DNA from 3 places in the Paenibacillus sp. J22R98 genome. Region 3 is predicted to be linked to each of the others. Evidence: riboswitches for the same ligand, from Rfam matches in the RefSeq annotation. Region 3 holds a riboswitch; each other region holds the start of a gene.
What was found. A riboswitch is a leader RNA that binds a small molecule or an ion and turns the genes downstream of it on or off. The one in region 3 is predicted to bind ZMP and ZTP.
Positions count from the first base shown of each region.

Region 1: another riboswitch for ZMP and ZTP. It lies ahead of rpiB (ribose 5-phosphate isomerase B); the one in region 3 lies ahead of AC50Y3_RS23895 (bifunctional 5,10-methylenetetrahydrofolate dehydrogenase/5,10-methenyltetrahydrofolate cyclohydrolase).
Region 2: another riboswitch for ZMP and ZTP. It lies ahead of AC50Y3_RS27710 (IMP cyclohydrolase); the one in region 3 lies ahead of AC50Y3_RS23895 (bifunctional 5,10-methylenetetrahydrofolate dehydrogenase/5,10-methenyltetrahydrofolate cyclohydrolase).

Region 1 covers NZ_JBXENW010000004.1:171,549-177,782, reverse strand. Annotated here, with positions in the region: gene AC50Y3_RS14185 (manganese efflux pump MntP) at 1-370, shown strand, start outside; gene AC50Y3_RS14180 (low molecular weight protein arginine phosphatase) at 476-1,051, shown strand; ZMP/ZTP riboswitch at 1,181-1,263, shown strand; gene rpiB (ribose 5-phosphate isomerase B) at 1,380-1,847, shown strand; gene AC50Y3_RS14170 (TIGR01440 family protein) at 1,863-2,471, shown strand; gene glyA (serine hydroxymethyltransferase) at 2,504-3,751, shown strand; gene AC50Y3_RS14160 (sugar phosphate isomerase/epimerase family protein) at 4,362-5,153, shown strand; gene AC50Y3_RS14155 (UCP032817 domain-containing protein) at 5,330-6,234, shown strand, end outside.
Region 2 covers NZ_JBXENW010000014.1:822-7,055, reverse strand. Annotated here, with positions in the region: gene AC50Y3_RS27730 (GntR family transcriptional regulator) at 1-404, opposite strand, end outside; gene AC50Y3_RS27725 (GntR family transcriptional regulator) at 492-1,166, shown strand; gene AC50Y3_RS27720 (SRPBCC family protein) at 1,579-2,049, opposite strand; gene AC50Y3_RS27715 (xanthine phosphoribosyltransferase) at 2,140-2,709, opposite strand; gene AC50Y3_RS27710 (IMP cyclohydrolase) at 2,794-3,498, opposite strand; ZMP/ZTP riboswitch at 3,557-3,633, opposite strand; gene AC50Y3_RS27705 (alpha-L-rhamnosidase-related protein) at 3,696-5,867, opposite strand.
Region 3 covers NZ_JBXENW010000009.1:321,418-327,651, forward strand. Annotated here, with positions in the region: gene AC50Y3_RS23880 (ABC transporter substrate-binding protein) at 1-567, opposite strand, end outside; gene AC50Y3_RS23885 (response regulator) at 666-2,321, opposite strand; gene AC50Y3_RS23890 (cache domain-containing sensor histidine kinase) at 2,296-4,179, opposite strand; ZMP/ZTP riboswitch at 4,276-4,361, shown strand; gene AC50Y3_RS23895 (bifunctional 5,10-methylenetetrahydrofolate dehydrogenase/5,10-methenyltetrahydrofolate cyclohydrolase) at 4,457-5,329, shown strand; gene AC50Y3_RS23900 (cyclodeaminase/cyclohydrolase family protein) at 5,326-5,955, shown strand; gene AC50Y3_RS23905 (sensor histidine kinase) at 5,983-6,234, opposite strand, start outside.

The sequences.
Region 1 (6,234 bases), on a different contig from region 3:
CAAATATGTCAGTACGCTGCTTGGTGGCGTTGCGACGACTGCGGCCGGCGCGCTGCTGCTGCTCCTCGGCGGGCATATGATTTATAGCTCGCTGCGCGGCGATGCCGTGGAGTCGATCGATTACCGAAGCTCGTGGGGAATGCTGTTGTTCGCACTCGGCGTGAGCATCGACTCTTTTTCCGTCGGGATCTCTCTTGGCATGTTCGATACGGACATGCTGCTGACGGTACTGCTGTTCGGCGTTGCCGGCGGGATGATGTCCGTATTTGGGCTGCTGCTCGGCCGTAAAGTGGGTACAAGTCTCGGCGGCTACGGGGAAGCGTGCGGCGGCGTGATCTTATTCACATTCGGATTGCTGTTCCTGTTTTAACAGACCAGCAACCTATGCCCTTTATCTTTTATCACAAACAATTTCAATTTTATAACCTATAGATCAATCACCAAACCCACACCTACGAAAAGGAGTGTATCAATCGTGAAACGGATACTATTCGTGTGCACCGGCAATACTTGCCGTTCACCAATGGCTGAAGCGCTGCTTCGGGCGATGTCCCAGCAAAGGGGCATGCAGCTCGATATTCGTTCCGCAGGCGTGTCCACGATCGATGGACTGCCTGTTTCCAATCATGCACGTACGGCGCTGTCCAAACGCGATATCGCGCACAACGGCACTTCAAAAGCGCTGGAAGGCGGCTCGATTGCGTGGGCTGATCTTATTTTGACCATGACCGCCAGCCATAAGAGGCAGCTGCTGCAGCATTTTCCGGCTGCCGTGGACAAGACGCATACGCTGCTCGAATTCGTGAATACGGATCCCAACGTACTGGCTGACATCGCGGAGCTGGAAGGGCTGTATTCGAGCTGGCAGATCAAGCAAGCGCTTGGCCAGCCGATGACGGCGCAGGAACGGTCAAGGTTGCTTCAGCTGGAGCAGCAGATCCCAAGTTTCGATGTGGCGGATCCTTTCGGCGGTTCGCTGGCTGTTTATGAGCAGAGCGCGACCCAAATCGAAGCCGCGTTAAACCGCCTTCTTGATCGCCTGAACGGCTAAGAAGTATAGGGATCGTTGTATTTTCCTTGCTGTTCACCTCTTCCTTTGCCAAAGGATGGCAAGCGCCGTTTCTTCCGGCAACGATTGATTTTGACACCAAAATCCGTTATGATAAAAGCAATTAAAGACGGTTTCCGATGTAACTGGCGACGAAAGTGGGTTAAACCACGGTGGAGCATCGGATCATACGGCCGGTCGCCTGGGCAAAGAGCAGCGTGCGTAAGCATGCTTGCTCTTTTTTCGTCTTTTTCGGCGAAATCAGGTATACTAATGCCATTGTGAATCGACAATTTCCGCCATGTGCGGTCTTATTGGGAGGAAAATGGATATGAAAATCGCCATCGGCGCAGACCACGCGGGCTACCGCTTGAAAGATGAGCTAGTTCCGTTTATCAAATCGCTTGGTCACGACATTGAGGACGTAGGCTGCGATTGCGATCAATCCGTAGACTACCCGGATTATGCACTTCCGGTTGCTGAGCTTGTAGCGCAAGGCAAGGCAGAACGCGGCATTCTCATTTGCGGCACGGGAATCGGCATGTCCATCGCGGCTAACAAAGTCAAAGGCATTCGCTGCGCGCTGGTGCACGATATGTTCTCGGCTAAAGCAACCCGCGAGCACAACGACACCAACGTGCTGGCAATGGGCGAGCGCGTCATTGGCCCGGGCGTAGCCCAAGAGATTATCCGGATTTGGCTTGAGACACCGTTCTCCAATGGCGAGCGTCATATCGGCCGCGTGAGCAAAGTGATGAAGCTTGAAGCACAATACGCCGATGCGGCGAAATCCGAGTAAGGGGCGTATCCAGCGATGAGCGACCACGGAATAAGCAACATGGACTCGGCGCAGCTGACCAAGGATGTAGAAACCGTAGTCCGCGAGCTGGCAGCCGCATCGGGCATTCGTCAGGGACAGCTGCTTGTAATCGGCGTGTCCACCAGCGAGGTGCTCGGCGAACGGATTGGTACATCAGGCACGCTGGAAACGGCAGCCGCGATCTACGCGGGGGTCGAGAAGGTACGGCAAGAATTGCAGTTTTATCCCGTTTATCAGTGCTGTGAACATCTCAACAGGGCGCTCGTGATGGAACGGGAAGCCGCTGAGCGATACGGCCTGGACCTCGTTTCGGCGGTCCCTGTGCGTAAAGCCGGCGGCTCGATGGCAGCCTACGCGTTCCAAACGCTGCAGGATGCTGTGCTGACCGAGACGGTTCAAGCTCATGCGGGCATCGATATCGGCGACACCTTCATCGGCATGCATTTGAAGCGTGTTGCGGTACCGGTGCGACCAACGATTCGAGCAATCGGATCCGCGCATTTGACGATGGCTTATACCCGTCCGAAGCTAATTGGCGGGGAACGTGCGGTTTACACGCGAGAAGCGGCAGGCCCGGCAACGGATGCCGGCACATGCGACTAATATACTTATTATCTTGAGGAGGACTCATCAACATGGAAAACCTACGTAAACAAGATCCCGAAATCATGAAAGCCCTTGGCCTTGAGCTGCAGCGCCAACGCGACAACATCGAGCTGATCGCATCCGAGAACATCGTTTCTGAAGCGGTATTGGAAGCAATGGGCACGGTGCTGACGAACAAATACGCGGAAGGCTACCCGGGCAAACGTTACTACGGCGGCTGTGAGCATGTCGATATCGCGGAAGATATCGCACGCAACCGTGCCAAAGAATTGTTCGGTGCTGAGCACGCGAACGTGCAGCCTCACTCCGGCGCACAAGCGAACATGGCTGTTTACCTAGCGGCGCTAAACCCTGGCGACACGGTTCTTGGTATGAACCTGGCGCATGGCGGTCACTTGACGCACGGCAGCCCGGTTAATGCTTCCGGTCTTCTGTACAACTTCGTAGCTTACGGCGTTAACGAGAACACATTTACAATCGACTATGCAGAAGTACGCAAACTGGCGTTCAAACACCGTCCTCGTATGATCGTTGCAGGCGCATCGGCTTACCCGCGCATCATCGATTTCGAAGAGCTTGGCCGCATTGCTAATGACGTAGGCGCATTGCTCTTCGTTGACATGGCGCATATCGCAGGTCTTGTAGCTGCAGGCTTGCACCCGAGCCCGGTTCCACATGCTCACTTTGTAACAACAACTACGCACAAAACGCTTCGCGGTCCTCGCGGTGGTATGATCCTTTGCCGCAAAGCATGGGCGCAAGCGATAGATAAAGCAGTATTCCCGGGTTCCCAAGGCGGACCTCTGATGCACATTATCGCGGCTAAAGCAGTAGCTTTCGGCGAAGCGCTTCAGCCTTCGTTCAAAGAATACGGCAAGAACGTTGTCGACAACGCTAAGGCGCTCGCTGACGGTTTGATCGAGAGAGGCATCAACATCGTTTCCGGCGGTACGGACAACCACTTGATGCTGATCGACCTTCGCAACCTGAACATCACAGGTAAAGATGCGGAGCACGTACTCGATTCCGTTCAAATCACAGTTAACAAAAACGCGATTCCGTTCGATCCAACAAGCCCATTCATCACTAGCGGTATCCGTATCGGTACGCCTGCAGCGACTTCGCGCGGCATGGGCGTAGACGCAATGGCTACAATCGCAGAAGTAATTGCAATGACGCTTAAGAATCCAAAAGACGAGTCTGTTCTGGAAAAAGCACGCGGCATGGTAAGCGACCTTATGTCGCAATACCCGCTTTACCCGGGCATGACTTACTAAGCGGAAAATCAAAAAAAAAGGTGGCAGAGGGTTCCTCCCTATGCCGCCTTTTTTTGCGTTCCGCAGCATGCTGCGGAGCCGAAATCTTTGGTCAGGCGTGTAATATAGCTGTATTACGCTACTCATTCCACCGAATTCTCAACTCTAACGAACCGTAGAGGTCTTATTTCGCCCAAATCACGCCATTTTAAAATCTAACGAACCCTACAGGTCTTATTTGGTTTTAAAATGACGTATACCGCCCCAATTCGCTCATATAAGGCCGCCACGATTCGTTAGAAAATTTTATGGTCTGATTGCGCTCAAATAAGACCACCACGATTCGTTAGCGATTACCAAAGTAACAAGCTGCCTCGCCATCCCGCCACCGCCGTCCACCATCCGCCACCCATCGTCTCACCGCCATCCGCCGTCCCACTGACCATCCACCGCCTGCTCTCCCGCAATGAACCGCCGCCCATCCGAATCACTCACTCCGGTCACTTACCGCTTGTCGATAAATTTATGTTGCAATCGCTTTCTCGCTGGATATATAGTGGTAGTGCGTGTCAATCCGAAACGTTTCGGAGATGTGTCATAAAAGGATGAAGACGAAGGAGTCGAACCGAATATGAAACTTGGAATTATTGCAGATTATCGTGCTGAAAGCTTCGATTATGCGGCTAATCTCGGCTTGGCCTTTTTAGAGTTTTGCGTCAATGTGGACATTCCGGCTTCTACCTTCACGAACCTTGTGCCAGAGCTGAAAGCCGCAAGTGAGCGGACTGGCGTTGCGGTTGCTTCCATCGGACGCTGGGGTCCTGATCGCATCAATAAAGACGGCAGTATCAACGAAGAGGAGTTGCAGGCGGCGCAGGCGCTGATCGACGCATGCCAAGAGCTTGGCTGTCCGGTATTTGTGGGCGGCTGTAACTATATTGAAGAGCTCTCCTACTACGATAACATCACGGCGGCGATTAACTACTTTACCGTTCTGATTGAATATGGCAAAACGCGCGGCATTACTATTGCGACATACAACTGCCACTGGAACAATTACATCGTGGACGAAGCGGCATGGAAGCTTATTCATGGTCATTTGCCTGAGCTTGGCATCAAGTACGATCCGTCCCATGCTCGTTATGCAGGGCAAGATTATTTAAAAGAAATCGTGAACTGGGGCTCACGCATCAAGCATATCCACATCAAAGGCTCCGTCATCATTGACGGTAAACGCTTCGACGATCCGCCGGCTGGCATGGATCAAACCGATTGGGGCACGTTTATGTCCATCCTTTATGGAGTCGGCTACCAAGGCGGGCTGAGCATCGAACCTCATTCCCATACGTGGACAGGGGAGCTTGGGGACAAAGGCGTTCAGTACACAATCGACTACTTTAACCGTCTGCTGCTTCGCGGTTAATCCAATTAGTCTCTCCACCAGAATGAATGGCTGTATCGCAATAAGCGGTGCAGCCTTTTTCATGCCCGATAGCTCCCGCAACTTTTTCCTGATTTTAGCGAAAAATGAGCAGTGCATCAGCTTCGGCATGATATGATAACCATATATCTATAACAAAGGCGGTGAGCCTCCGGCGTATGAGTTTATTTACGATTGTTTTCATAATCATTTTAGTGTTTATTGTGCTGAAGCTCTTTCAATCTCGAGGTACCCAGCAGTCACGTCCTAGTGGTTTCAATTCGGTCGGCGCTCGCCGACCAGCCGTGACGATGCGCAAGCCTCCGGAATATCTCGGCGTACCCGAACAGCATCCCGCAAGATCAGCTGCTGAGCGGCTTGAAGCCGCACTGTCGCCGGACTTCGAGGCACGCGTGAAAGACCGCGTGTTCAAGCGTACCCCAAGCATGCGTGAGGGCGAATGGCAGTGGCAGTGGTTTGAGCTGAAGCGTTATTTTCTCATGTGCGGTATGCTTCGGAATGTTCCGATGTACAGTGTGCGGGTAGATGAGGTTTGGCATGAAATGCTGATGTTTACTCGGGAGTATGAGCAGTTCTGCAAGCAATTTTGCGGGGGAACGATCCATCATGCTCCGCATGGTCCTGAGGCGAAGCCTGAACCCGGAGAACGCGCGTGGTTCGATTGGATTTACGGAGAATTGTTTCTGCCCGTTCCGGTAAGCGGACAGCTGTGGGGAGCCTTCTATCGGACGCCATTGCCGCATGAGCTAATGTACGAGCTGGAGACAGGCTCACCGGATGAACTGCGCAGCAAACGCTTCAACGAGAAGGCGGCAGCTCAGTTTGGCGATTTGAACGCAACCATCGATTACTTAATTGATCGTGGGAGGCAGTTCGCTTCAGCCAAAGAGCAGCCAGTCCATAACCGCCAATCAGACTCCTCCTCCGACATGATGACGACAGGCTTGCTCTCCGGGATGTTTTTCTACTCTTCATTCGGACCGAGCGATAACTTCCATAATCAGATGGATGAGAATCAAACGCAGGAACAGCGTGATGCGAACAGCGACTATAGCGGCGGAAC
Region 2 (6,234 bases), on a different contig from region 3:
TGGCGGTCAAGCTCCACATATCGCATGATATCTTCATCAGCTATCGCTTCGGCCTGCTGCGCCAAATTGTCATCCAGACCGGCGAAGAACGCTGCATCCATCTTCCCCGTCAGCCGGCGAACGGCATAGGTTTCGAGCGATAATCGCAGCTCGTAGATTTCCAAAATCTTCTTAAGCGATACCTCTTGTACGATGACCCCTTGCTTCGGAGACAGCTTTACGAGCCCCATCATCTCCAGGCGATCGAGTGCGGAGCGAATCGGCGTTTTGCTCATACCCAGCAGCTCGCTGAGCAGCTTCTCGGGCAAAAACATCCCGCCTTGCCACTCTCCGCTCACAATCCGATTCTTAATCGCTTCGAAAGCCTGATCACGCAGCGTCACAGCGTTCTGCTGCTTCTCCAACGGCCGTCCCTCCTTCGCTTCCTCTCTCTTATGTTATACTACTTTTTAGTAGCTTTCGGATGAAAAATAATAGGAGGGATCCTCCGCATGCCCCGCCAATCGCTGCGCGATGAAGCCTATCACGTCATCTATGAACAAATTATAGGCGGTGAGCTGCCCAAAGGAACCGTCACCTCCGAGGTACAGCTCAGCCGTCAGCTCGATATGAGCCGCACGCCCATCCGTGCCGCGTTGCAGCAGCTCGAGAATGAAGGCTTCCTGCGGATCATTCCCAAGCACGGCGTGCTGGTGCTCGATTCATCTGCCCAGCGGGTCGGCGATCTCCTTGAGCTGCTGACCGCGCTGCTATTGTATGCCGTCACGAGCGTGCGCAACCGCGACGAAGCCGCGCTCGCCGAGTTGTCCCGGCAGCTAGTGGACGAGCTGGAATCGCTGCTGGCTGCTGGCGATGAATCGTCAGCTTATGCTGTCGACGATGAGCCCGACCATGTTGTCGACGGCGAGCTTGCGTTATGTCAATTCGAATATGATTTCGTGAGCCGTGTCATCGCACTCAGTCATAACCAGGAAATGCAGCAAACGCTGGCGAACAGCGCATCCCGCTTATTCTGGGCCGGCAACAAGAAACGGTGGATCGCCCCATACCGTCATGAGATGGGGGACACGCTCCACTTGCTGCTGAGCCGATTGACCTCCGATACCGACAGCTTCATCGAAGCGATGAATCGTTACTTGCAGATGCTGAAGAAGACTTGGATCTAGTCACTAGAAATACTTAGAAGTACGCTTCCACATCGCTCTCCGTCATTGAGTTCACTCTCTAACGAATCCCAGAGGTCTTATTTAGATCTCTGAACTGGGTTTGAATTTCTAACGAATCCTACAAGCACTATTCCATATCCAAATGCCGATTTCGACTCCATTTTCCCATAATAAGACCCATACGATTCGTTAGATCTGAATATCGGCTAAATTCATGCATATAAGGCCCATAAGATTCGTTAGCACATCCCCACAGTAACAATCTTCCTCTAGCTGTCTCGAACATAGCATACTTCTGATCCCGACCCATACAAAAATGGCTGCACCGGGCACTATCCCCCAGTACAGCCATTTCACTTTCCAATATCTCCTGTCACTGTTTACTCATCATTCATCTTTCATCACTCGTAACTCACTTCGCAGTCAGCGTACCCAGCAAAGCTTCCAGCCGGTCGAAGTTCTGCTCATTCCCATCCACTACATAGTCCTTCACATGGTTGAATTCAGCCGCCGTGTTAAATTGCATAAGGAACGACAGCTTCGTACGCCCGACATCCACTTCCTCGAATGAAGCGTTCACCTGAAAATGCGGTCCCGTAACATGTTTGAGCACGATTTGCTCCGGCGCCTTGATCGCCTGGAATACATTTTTATTCTTATAGTCGGTGCCGTCAGGGCCGTGCATGACGAATTCCCAGACTCCGCCTTCCCGAAATTCGAACGTGCTGAACGTGTTCGTAAATCCATTCGGTCCCCACCACTGCGCCAAGAGATCCGGATTCGCCCATGCCTGAAATACAATTTCGCGCGGCGCGTTCATCACGCGCCAATTCAGCACATCTCTCTCGCCAATAATCGGATTCGGGTTCGATTCTTTGTTCATCCTGTTATCCATTCCTCCCTATCATCATGATCATCCGTCACGCAAGAAATTTTTCCGAATCCCTAATTGCTCACGGTCAGCTGTCTGCCATTAAACAAACTCCACCTTGCCGCCCTCCAACGAAGCAATGCGAGCAAGCGACTCCACGCGGAATCCCTGCTCCAAAAGTTTCCCTCTGCCGGACTGGAACGACTTCTCGATCACGATCCCCATGCCGGCTACCTCTGCCCCGGCTTGCTGAACGATTCGCGCCATACCAAGCGCAGCTTCCCCATGAGCGAGAAAATCATCAATAATCAGCACGCGATCATTCGGTGCGAGGAACTTTCTCGATATCGTGACTTCGCTCTCCTCTTGTTTCGTGAATGAGTATACCTTCTCCGTGTACAGGTCATCCCGAAGCGTCAGCGATTTGCGTTTACGTCCGAACACCATCGGCACGCCAAGCTGAAGTGCGGTCAGCACTGCCGGTGCAATGCCCGAAGACTCGATTGTCATGATCTTCGTCACACCGCTCTCGCGAAACAGCTCGGCAAAAGCTTTTCCGACCGCAAGCATCAGCTCTGCATCCACTTGATGATTCAGAAACGTATCTACTTTTAATACCCCGCCATCCAGCACGATGCCTTCTTGCCTTATTTTCTGCTTCAGAAGCTCCACAGTACTCACACACCCCTTGTTCCCATTTCCGCTTAAACCTGCAATCAGTATTCCCCGATTAACCGACCTAATCCTGCCAGATTCTCAAACATGCTTATTTCTAAAAGCGTAATTAATCGTTTGATCCTCCACGCTAATCGATTTAACCAGCAGCGATATTCGGTTATCCGGGTTGATTCCCTCCCAATAGAAATCGGCGGTTTCTTCAATGGAATCGAATAACGGCACTTCGAACGGATCGCCCTTAAACGGCTTCAATACGCCATCCCGTTCCGATTCATAGGTATGTATACAGTGTCCCGTCCCCTGCTTAAACCGGCTGAAATGATACCGACTACGCAAACATACCGAAGGGTCGTTGTCATACGTTTTGAGAATAGACAATTCATACTGCTGCACATCCGCATAGATCACGGCAGAGATCCGCGGCGTAAAATGCGGCGCATCCGGCTCGAACTCTCGGTTCATCAACGCTTGCTCGAAAGTCTGCCGAAGCTGCAACCCCTCATAGATGGTGTCCGTCTGGTCACCGTTAGAGACAATGTGCGCATCCTCCCAGTGGCGGATCGGATAATAAATAATAAGCGAAGGATCTTCCATCAACGCCGGATCGAATGCCTTGTTCCTGACATACATGCCATCCTGCTCAAAAACCCGATTGCGGCTGTTCACGCTGCGTCCCATAATCCAATACACCTGCACGTAATGCGACCCGGAAGGTGTCATGCCTGCAATCAAGGTTCTCCCCGGATAAGGCTTCTCAAACAACTCCTGTTGATAGGACTTCACTCAACACTCGCTCCTCTCCGAATACAAAAAGAGGCAAGGAGAACTCGTAAGCTCCCCCTACCTCTGCCCAGGCGTACGGCTCGTATCCATATGCTCCCTCATGGTTGCCCATGTACGCCAGTTACATACAGACTGCTAAATTACTTTCACAATACCGAATTAAGCCCTATAAATCAACTATTATTCTGCGAGCTTGTTCATACGACCTTATGCTCGCTCAATTCCACGACCTGAACGCCGGGAGGTGCAATGACACTCGTACACACCTTGCCGCTATCGTCCACATACCACTTCACATGGAGATCACCATACGGAGTGTTGACCGTACCGCTGCAAGCGCGAATGCCGCCGACCGGATTTGGCGAGACCATCACTGTTTTGTAACCAGGCTCAAGCGACTGAACACCGAGAACAACTTCGCCGATCCATTTCACAGGCGTGCTGGACCATGCATGGCATAAGCTCATCCGGTAGGAGCCGTAAGCTGTATAAGTGGTGAGAGCATCGTGAAAATCACGCCCTCCGTTTCCTTCCCCATGCGAGTAAGCTTCCCAGAAGGTCGTCGCCCCGTGATCGAGCATTCCGCCCCATACGATCGAGATCACATCATACGCTCGCTCATGTTTCCCAAACCGGGAATAACACTCAGCCAGTTGGAACGCCGATAACGGCGTGATCGGATCCATCAACTCATATTCGTCCAAGAAGGCTACCGCTGCATCAGCACTCACATAACCGCTTGCAATACCGAGCACTTTAACTGCCAAAGCGTAAGGCTCTTTCATAAAATCCTCGGAGCTCAGTGCCCGCATCGGCCAATCGAGCAGCGGCGCCAGCTCCAGCTCAGGTAATTCGGCTGCCAATTTCACCAAGTCGGCATGCGCCAATGCATAGATTGCTTGCAGCGCAATAACCTTCTCCTCGTTGGTCAGCGGTACCCATTCAATCAGAATGCCGTCTTGGATGAGGAGCCCTTCACCTGGTCTCGTATTCTCAAGCACCCATTTCATATGGCGGTGCATCGGCTCCTTCAGCTCCAACACAAATTCCTTATCGCCCGTCTGAAAATAATACTCCGTTACCGTCTTCATCCACCACAGCGTATATTCACAAATACTGTTCATCCAATGCCCGCTCGGCGTACCTTCTCCCAGCTCACTCACCGCACGGCGGATAACCTTCGTATCGTCCCATAAGAAGTAACAGGATTTTGCCGCCAGATAGAAATCAAAGGTCCAGTTCAGCCGATCCCGCTTAATTCCGTCCCACAGCCCAATTTGATGACAAATCCGGCTCGTATGCGCGGAAACCTCAAAGATTTGATTCAGCTCCTCATTATCGCTTTGCAGTTTCCCAGCTTGGCGCAGCGCTACGTGCACCGTCTGGAACGTCAGCTCCAGTTCAAAAGACCGCGCTGGTTCGCCCAGTACATACAACTGTATATAACGACAGCCCTGCGGAAGCGTACAGACCGTTTCTCCCGGAGGAACAACGAGCCACTCCGTAATACAACCGTCGTAATGCGCAAGCTCCATGGTCGATTCAGCACCATTCCATAACAGCTTCACCGGCTCGTCACCTGAGTTTGAGACGATAAACCGGCAGTTATGCTCCGCTAGCAGATCGACAGTCACTCTCGAAGCGCTGCTTAAGTCCATCTCCATTTGCAGCTGTCTCATCGCTTTCCACTCATTCTGCTTCCGCAGATGGTAAAACAGCTCTAACTGCTCCTGCTCCGGTTTGACCACGGATCCATCCTGCCCATGTACGCCGCTGAGACTGACTTTACCGTCGCCCGATACCGCTGCTTCTATCGCGAACAGGTCTTGCACGATGACATTATCCAGATCGTAAGCCGCTATATCTCCAAAACCGCCTGCTACGAAAGCTGCCGGGCTGCTCTCTAAATCTCCGAATGGCTCTTCGCCTAATAAGCATATTTGCGCAGCAGCCGAATCATCCGCCTGCCAGCTCTCCGCCTCCGTTGTAAGCCACAATCCCTCTCCCTGCAGAAACGCGATCGCACCAACCCTGCGATTCCACAGATAGTAGTTCACTTCTACCAACGGGATGAACGCCGTACAATCCATTTCAAACCTAAGCTCATGCTCCCCTGGAAGCAATACATCCGGAAAACCAACAACTTTCATAAAAGCGCCTGCATTCCCGGCACGTTCGGCAATCTCTGCGACTACTTGCCCATCAAGCACAACGCGCGCTCCACCCGTAAACGATGCGTGTAAGGAGACTTGGCGAACTTCTTGCTCTACCGTAAATGTACGAGTAAGCACGCAGCTTGGCCGCTGCTCACGTTTCTGATGCCAAATCCAAACCGGCAGTTTTACCTCAGATTTCATTGTCGTCTCCATCGTATAGTTCCTCTCTTTGCTTACGATTTAACTACTCTGGCTACTTCATGCCAATCACAATGAAGAAACATACCCTGCTTCGCCGCTTCCCCACGCAATCCCGTCATTTCTTTATAAACCGTACACCTTTTATTGGAAACTGCCATAAAGCCATCCTTCTAGATGAAAAGAGTTAATCTCATAAAACGTTTTACTTGGCATCCACAACCACAATTCACTACCTCAGTGTGAGTAATCAAGAGTTGAAAGCACTTACAGGTTATTGTACTGACATCTTACCACCGCAGAAGTAAATTCTTCAACATTAAAACAAACGGCACTTTTTCAACCATGAAACCCTTGATATCACTGGACTTTCTCTCATTTA
Region 3 (6,234 bases):
GGTAGTAGGAACCTTCACGTTGTTTTTCTCGAAGAGCTCCTTGTTGTAGAACATCAGCGCCAGCTCATTACCTGCATAAGGGAACGCGTAGATATGGCCGTCTTCCGTGACGAGCGTATTCATAGCGCTCGGCTGCATTTTGTCCTTGAAACCGAACTTGTCGGCATATTGGTCAAGCTCCAGAATGTTGCCTGATTTCTTCAATGTATTGATAATGTCTAGACCCGCTTGGAAGATATCCGGCAAATTGCCCGTTGCCGCATAGGTTTTGAGCTTCTGTCCATCATCTTGCGCCTGCACGTCGAGCTCCAGCTCAATATTAGGCATTTCCTTCTTCAGCTCCGCGACTGCATAATCGTAAGGCTTCTTCGTATCGTCGTCCGCATATTGCGCGTAAATCCGCAGCTTCACCGGCTCCGTATTCTCTGCCGGAGCGTTCGTACCTTCTTCGGCCGGCTTGTTGTTGCTGCCCGTATTCGCGTTCTTCTCTGTGTCGTTATTCGAGCCGCATGCCGCCAAACTTGTTACCATCACAGCTGAAATAAGCATTAGTGTCCATTTTTTCATCTTTAATACCCTCCCCTATTACTGTGCGCTTCCCTTACGTTTCTCATTATAAAATGCCGTTTCTCCCCCGATAATGGAAAAAACGATGGCGTTTTGTATTATCCGCGCATCGTTTCGTTCCCTTTTATCCGATTCTCGTATTCGCTTGGCGACCAGCCGAAGAACTTCTTGAAGCTTTTGCTAAAATAGCTGCCATCGCTGTATCCGATACTCTCCGCGATATCCGACAGCTTACGGTTGCCTGCTCCGAGCAGCTCCTTCGCTTTATTCATCCGGACATGCGTGATGTAATCCGTGACGGTCATCCCGTTCTCTTTCTTAAACACGGCGCGCAGATAGCTGGCGTTGATGAACACATGCTGGGCTACCTTCTCTACGCCAAGCTCGGGATCGCCATACTGCTCTTCGATGAAAGCTTTGGCCGCTTGCGCAATAATGGATGATCGTGTCTTCTTATAGCGCCTCGTATAGTGAACGGCCTTGGTGAACAGCTCCTTCATCCACCGCTCCGCTTCGTCTATGGAAGCTAGCTCTCGGATCTCGTGATACGGGAAGAAATGCTCACCGAAGCAGTCCTCTATTGGCTGACCCGCTTCGCTGACATAACCGAGACAAACCGATACGAGGCTCATGCAAATCACATACGTATAGTCGATCGACAGCTTCTGCTCCCGGATGAGCCGGAATAGCTCGCTTAGCTTCGCCTCAATTCGCTCATCATCTTGCGCGCGCAGCAGCAACTGGAGCTCATCGCCAAGCTCCGGCGGATATTGCACGCCCGTTCCTTCCTTGGAGATATGCTGCCCGAAGGCGATGACGCGATCATTGCCGAGCACAAACTTGTTCTGCAGCGCCGTGAGCGCTTCTTCGTACGAGCAGCGTATACCGCTAATCCCGTCGTAGATTTGGCCGACGCCGATTGTAATCGTTAATTTCAAGTAGCGCTTGATCAGCATGCACAGCTTCTCGAACGGCTCCAGCTTCGGAAGCTCGGCCGTGGCTTGCGAGGAGCCTGCGGCTGTGGCTGTGGCTGTGGCTGAAACGCCATGCGGTAAGCCATATAGGCAGATGATGCGGCCTTCCGGTCCATTGAAGATAACAGGCTTCCCTCCGGAATCCTCCATCGCTTCGGCAAGAATATTGGTCACGGCATATTTCCACAGCAGCCGTTCGCTTACCTCGCCCCACTTGCGATCAATCTCATCGATTTCGATACAAGCGACGGCATAAGCCTTGGCATCCAGCTTCAGCTGATAGGAGCCGAGCTGTTGCAGAAGCACGTCTTCATGCTCGGCTAATTCTCCGCTGACCAGCCGATTCAGCACGCTCTCCTTCATGAGCTGCAAATTTTTCAAATGCGTCGACTGCTCTTCCTTCTGTTTGCGGTGATGCTCCTGCAACTTCAGCAGCGTAAGCGTCAGCTCATCCTTGGAGAATGGTTTTAAGATGTAGTCTTCGACACCGAGTTTCAATGCTCGCCTTGCATAGTCAAATTCATTGTGCCCCGTGATCAGCACAATGCTAATGCTGGGATAGTCTTCTTTCAGCCGCTGTGCCAGCTCCAGCCCGTCCATGAATGGCATCGTAATATCGACAAGCGCAATATCCGGCGTTGTCTGCTGTGCAATCTCGAGCGCTTCAAGCCCATTCTTCGCTTCTCCAATGATCCGGTAGCCATATAGCTCCCAGTCCAGCACCGTGCGTAAATACTCGCGAAATATGGACTCATCATCCGCGATCAGTAAATTCAACATGCCTGCCGCCTCCTGTCTCCTCATGCTGCTCCATTGGCAACCGAACTTGAATCTCCGTTCCCGCGCCCGGCTCACTGATGAGCGTCAGTCCGTACCCTTCTCCAAAATACAGCTTAATTCGGCTGTCCACGCTGCGCATCCCGAAGGAACTCCCGGTATTGCCGGCAGCAGATAGCGTTGCGACAGGCAGTGTGTTCGTTATATCCGGGCTTGGCTGAAGCAGTGTTTCGAGTCGCTGCTGCGGAATACCGACACCGTCGTCCTTAACGGTGAGCAGCAAATCCTGTCCTTCGATGCTGCCTGTCACGATGAGATGGCCGAACTCTCCCTTTGTCTTCAGCCCATGATAGATGGCATTCTCCACGAGCGGCTGCAGCGTAAGCTTTAATACCGTACAAGAGAGCACTTCCGGCTGTACATCGATTTGGTAATCGAACACGTCGGCGTATCGAATCCGCTGAATGGCCAAATAGTCGCGCAGCCCCTGCAGCTCATCCTGAAGAGGGATCGCCTCCTTGCCTTGGCTCAAGACGATCCGGTAATAGTCGGCAAGCGATTTGGTTGTGCGCTGCACATCCTTGACCCGCCCAATCTCCGAGAGCGTATAAATCACGTCGAGCGTATTGTACAAGAAATGAGGCTTGATTTGGGATTGAATTAGGGCAAGCTCGTACTCCCGCTTCTTCTTCTGCTCGAATCTCACGTTATCGAGAAGCAGATTAATACGAGTAAGCATCGTATTAAAGCCGGATGCGAGCAGTCCAAGCTCGTCATTCGATTTGACCGGCAGTTGGATGGTCAGATTCCCTTCTTTCACCAGCTTCATATACTTGGTCAGCAGCACGATGGGCCTGGCAATGAGGCCATTAAGAATGCCGGCACCCATCAGCGCGAACAAGAAGCAGAAGAAGCCGATGGTCATAATGAGCGCCGTAATTTTGCGGTTATCCGCCGTCAACGCATTAAAGGGCTCCATGGAAATCAGCTTCCAGCCAAACTTGGGCATCTCCGAGCTGATCACGAGCAGCTTGTCCCCTTGGAACCGATCAATTGTCGAGCCGCTGTTCGTTTGATTGATCCACTGCCGCAGCGCCTTGTCTTCAACGGGCTTCAGCAACTGCTCCTTATCCGTCGAGGAGACGATGGTGCCGGCTTGATCGGTCAGCATATAGCTGCCGCTTTGGTCCGTACCGATTTTATTGTAAATCGCCGAGAGCGACTGTTCCTTCACATTAAGCACCAGCAGCCCAAGCTCCTGGCCGGTATAGATGTTGTTGATTTTCTTGCCCACCGTAAGGACCGGCTCGTCCGCTCCGAGTGTAAGAAAGTTTCTTTTGTCCATCGGAAACCAAATGTTCTGACCGGTCGTTTCACCGATCCGCTTCAGCATCGCGGTTTGTAGAATGGTCTCCGGCTGCGGCTCGCCTGCGTTCTCGATCGCAGCGGAAGTCCCGTAGATCGTGCCATAGGTATCAATGAATGCAGCGCTCTCCACGTCAGGAAAGACGAGCAGCGCAAAGCTAAGCTGATTGGTAATCAGTGTCGACAGCAGCAGCGACCGCTCCCGGCCGATTTCCCCTTTGTTGTGGTCTTGAATGACCCGGTTTAAGTTGATGGTCAAAATGTTGGCGCAGCTTTCCGCATTCGTGAGAATACCGTTCATGCGCGTAATGATCAGCGAGGAGTTGTCGCTCACATTGCTAATCGTCTTGTCTACAATCGCATTCGTATAGATGGTATTGGACGCAAAGCCCAGCACAAGCAGCGGCACAATGATTAGCGGAATATAAATAGCGATGATTTTGTTGCGAATGACTTGATTCCGCAGCCAATTGGGATAGAGCCAGTTTGTCAGCACAAGCGCTTTGCCCCTTTCACTTTTTTTCCAAGATCCAGCAACATTATAGCACAGCCCTGTTCAAAGGCACCTCCCCATGCTACACTCTAGGAAAATAACGCTGCATGCAACTGGCGAAATCAGTGGAATGAACCACGAGGGAGCATGCGGATCGAAATTCACCGTTCGCCTGGGGAGAAGTATTTGCGGCTGGCTATGTCTGAGGACTAGCTTGCCTGCGAATGCTTTTTTTCGTTTCTGATCGACCGTACATTCAAGGTGAGGGAGAGGATCTCTAATGGCCATTGTACTGAAAGCAAAGGAAGCAGCGGAGCTCGTGTATGCGGAAATAACGGCCCGCGTAGAGGAATGGAAGAAGAATGGAAAACAGCCGTCTCTGGCGACACTACTAGTTGAGGGTGACCCTGCCTCCGCCTACTATGCCCGTTCCAAGCAAAAGATTGCCGAGAAGCTAGGCATCTCGTTCCAGCTCCATACTTTTGCGAATGATGTCTCTGAAGAGGAATTGAAGCGTGTTATCACCGCGCTTAATGAGGATGAAGACGTTTATGGCATCATGCTTGAGCTGCCATTACCCGCGCATCTATCGGCACCTGCAGTGGAAGCCTGCATCGCCCCTGCCAAAGATATCGACGGCGTCACTCCCTCCAATAAACTGGCGGTTTACACCGGCAATGACACAGGGCTATATCCCGCAACGCCGCAAGCCTGCATCGGGTTACTCAAGCATTACGGCTACAAATTAGAAGGACGTAACGTGACTTTAGTAGGCAGAGGACAGACAGTCGGACTTCCGCTGTTTCATCTCCTTCAGCGCGAGCACGCTACCGTGACCGTATGCCATTCCAGAACGCATGATCTGTCCGCTCATCTGGAACATGCGGAAATCGCCATCGTAGCGGTTGGCAAACCGAATACGATTACGAAGGAAATGGTACATTCCGGCTTAACCGTCATCGACGCGGGCATTAACGAGCTGGCAGATGGCTCGATCACCGGAGATGCCTCCTCGGATCTAATCAATGTGGCGGCGGCTGTCTCGCCGGTTCCGGGGGGAGTCGGTACGTTGACGACCGCAATCTTATTTCGCAATCTGATGAAATCGATCGATATCCAAATGTCGCAGAAGGGAGATGTGAGGTCGCGATGACAACTGTTACGTGGGATGATTCTATTCGTCGTTTCTTAGAGAAGGCAGCTAGTGCCGACCCGACACCGGGCGGCGGAAGTGCCGCCGCTCTTGCCGCAGCGCTCGGCACGGCCATGACCGCCATGGCCGCCCATCTCTCGCAAGGCGAGAAGTACGCCGATGCTCAGCTTCAAGTTAACGCTGCATTGAACGAGATGCAGCGCCTTTCTATCGCGTGCGAATCATTGCTCGCCGATGACATTTCGGCTTTTGACGGTTATATGCATGCACTGAAGCTGCCCAAACAGAATGAGTCTGAGAAGGCTGTTCGCCAAGAGGCGCTGCATAATGCGACCATTGCCGCCATTGAAGCTCCGCTTCGGCTGATGGAGGTATGCAGAGCGGCGCTGCAGTCGATGCTGAGCATCGCTTCCTGCACGAATGCGCATGTCATCTCTGACCTCGGTATCGGCGCTTTGCTCCTTGAAGCTGCTGCGCAATCTGCGCTCTTAACGGTGGAGATCAATCTAGCCTCACTAAAGGATGAGGGAATTACAGCTCATTATGCGGCGAAACGCACCGCTCTAATCGCTGAAATCGAACAACTCAAAAACCGGACATTAGCTGTCGTTCGCGACAGAATCTAATGTCCGGCTCCTTATCCCTTTATAGCTTCACGCCGCTCTCTGCACCCTTACGCTGAAGCGAACTCCTTCCGCCGTATTGGCGATGCTATATTCCGCGCCGTGAGCATCAAGTACTTTACTAACGATATAGAGACCAAGTCCGCTGCCGCCGGTTGAGCGGCTGCGCGACTGCTCCGCCCGGTAGAACGGCTCGAACAATCGAGGCAGCTTCGATTCCTCCACCTGCACGCCGGTATTCAGCACTTCCAGCCTATACCACGAACGATGATCGCGTCGCTC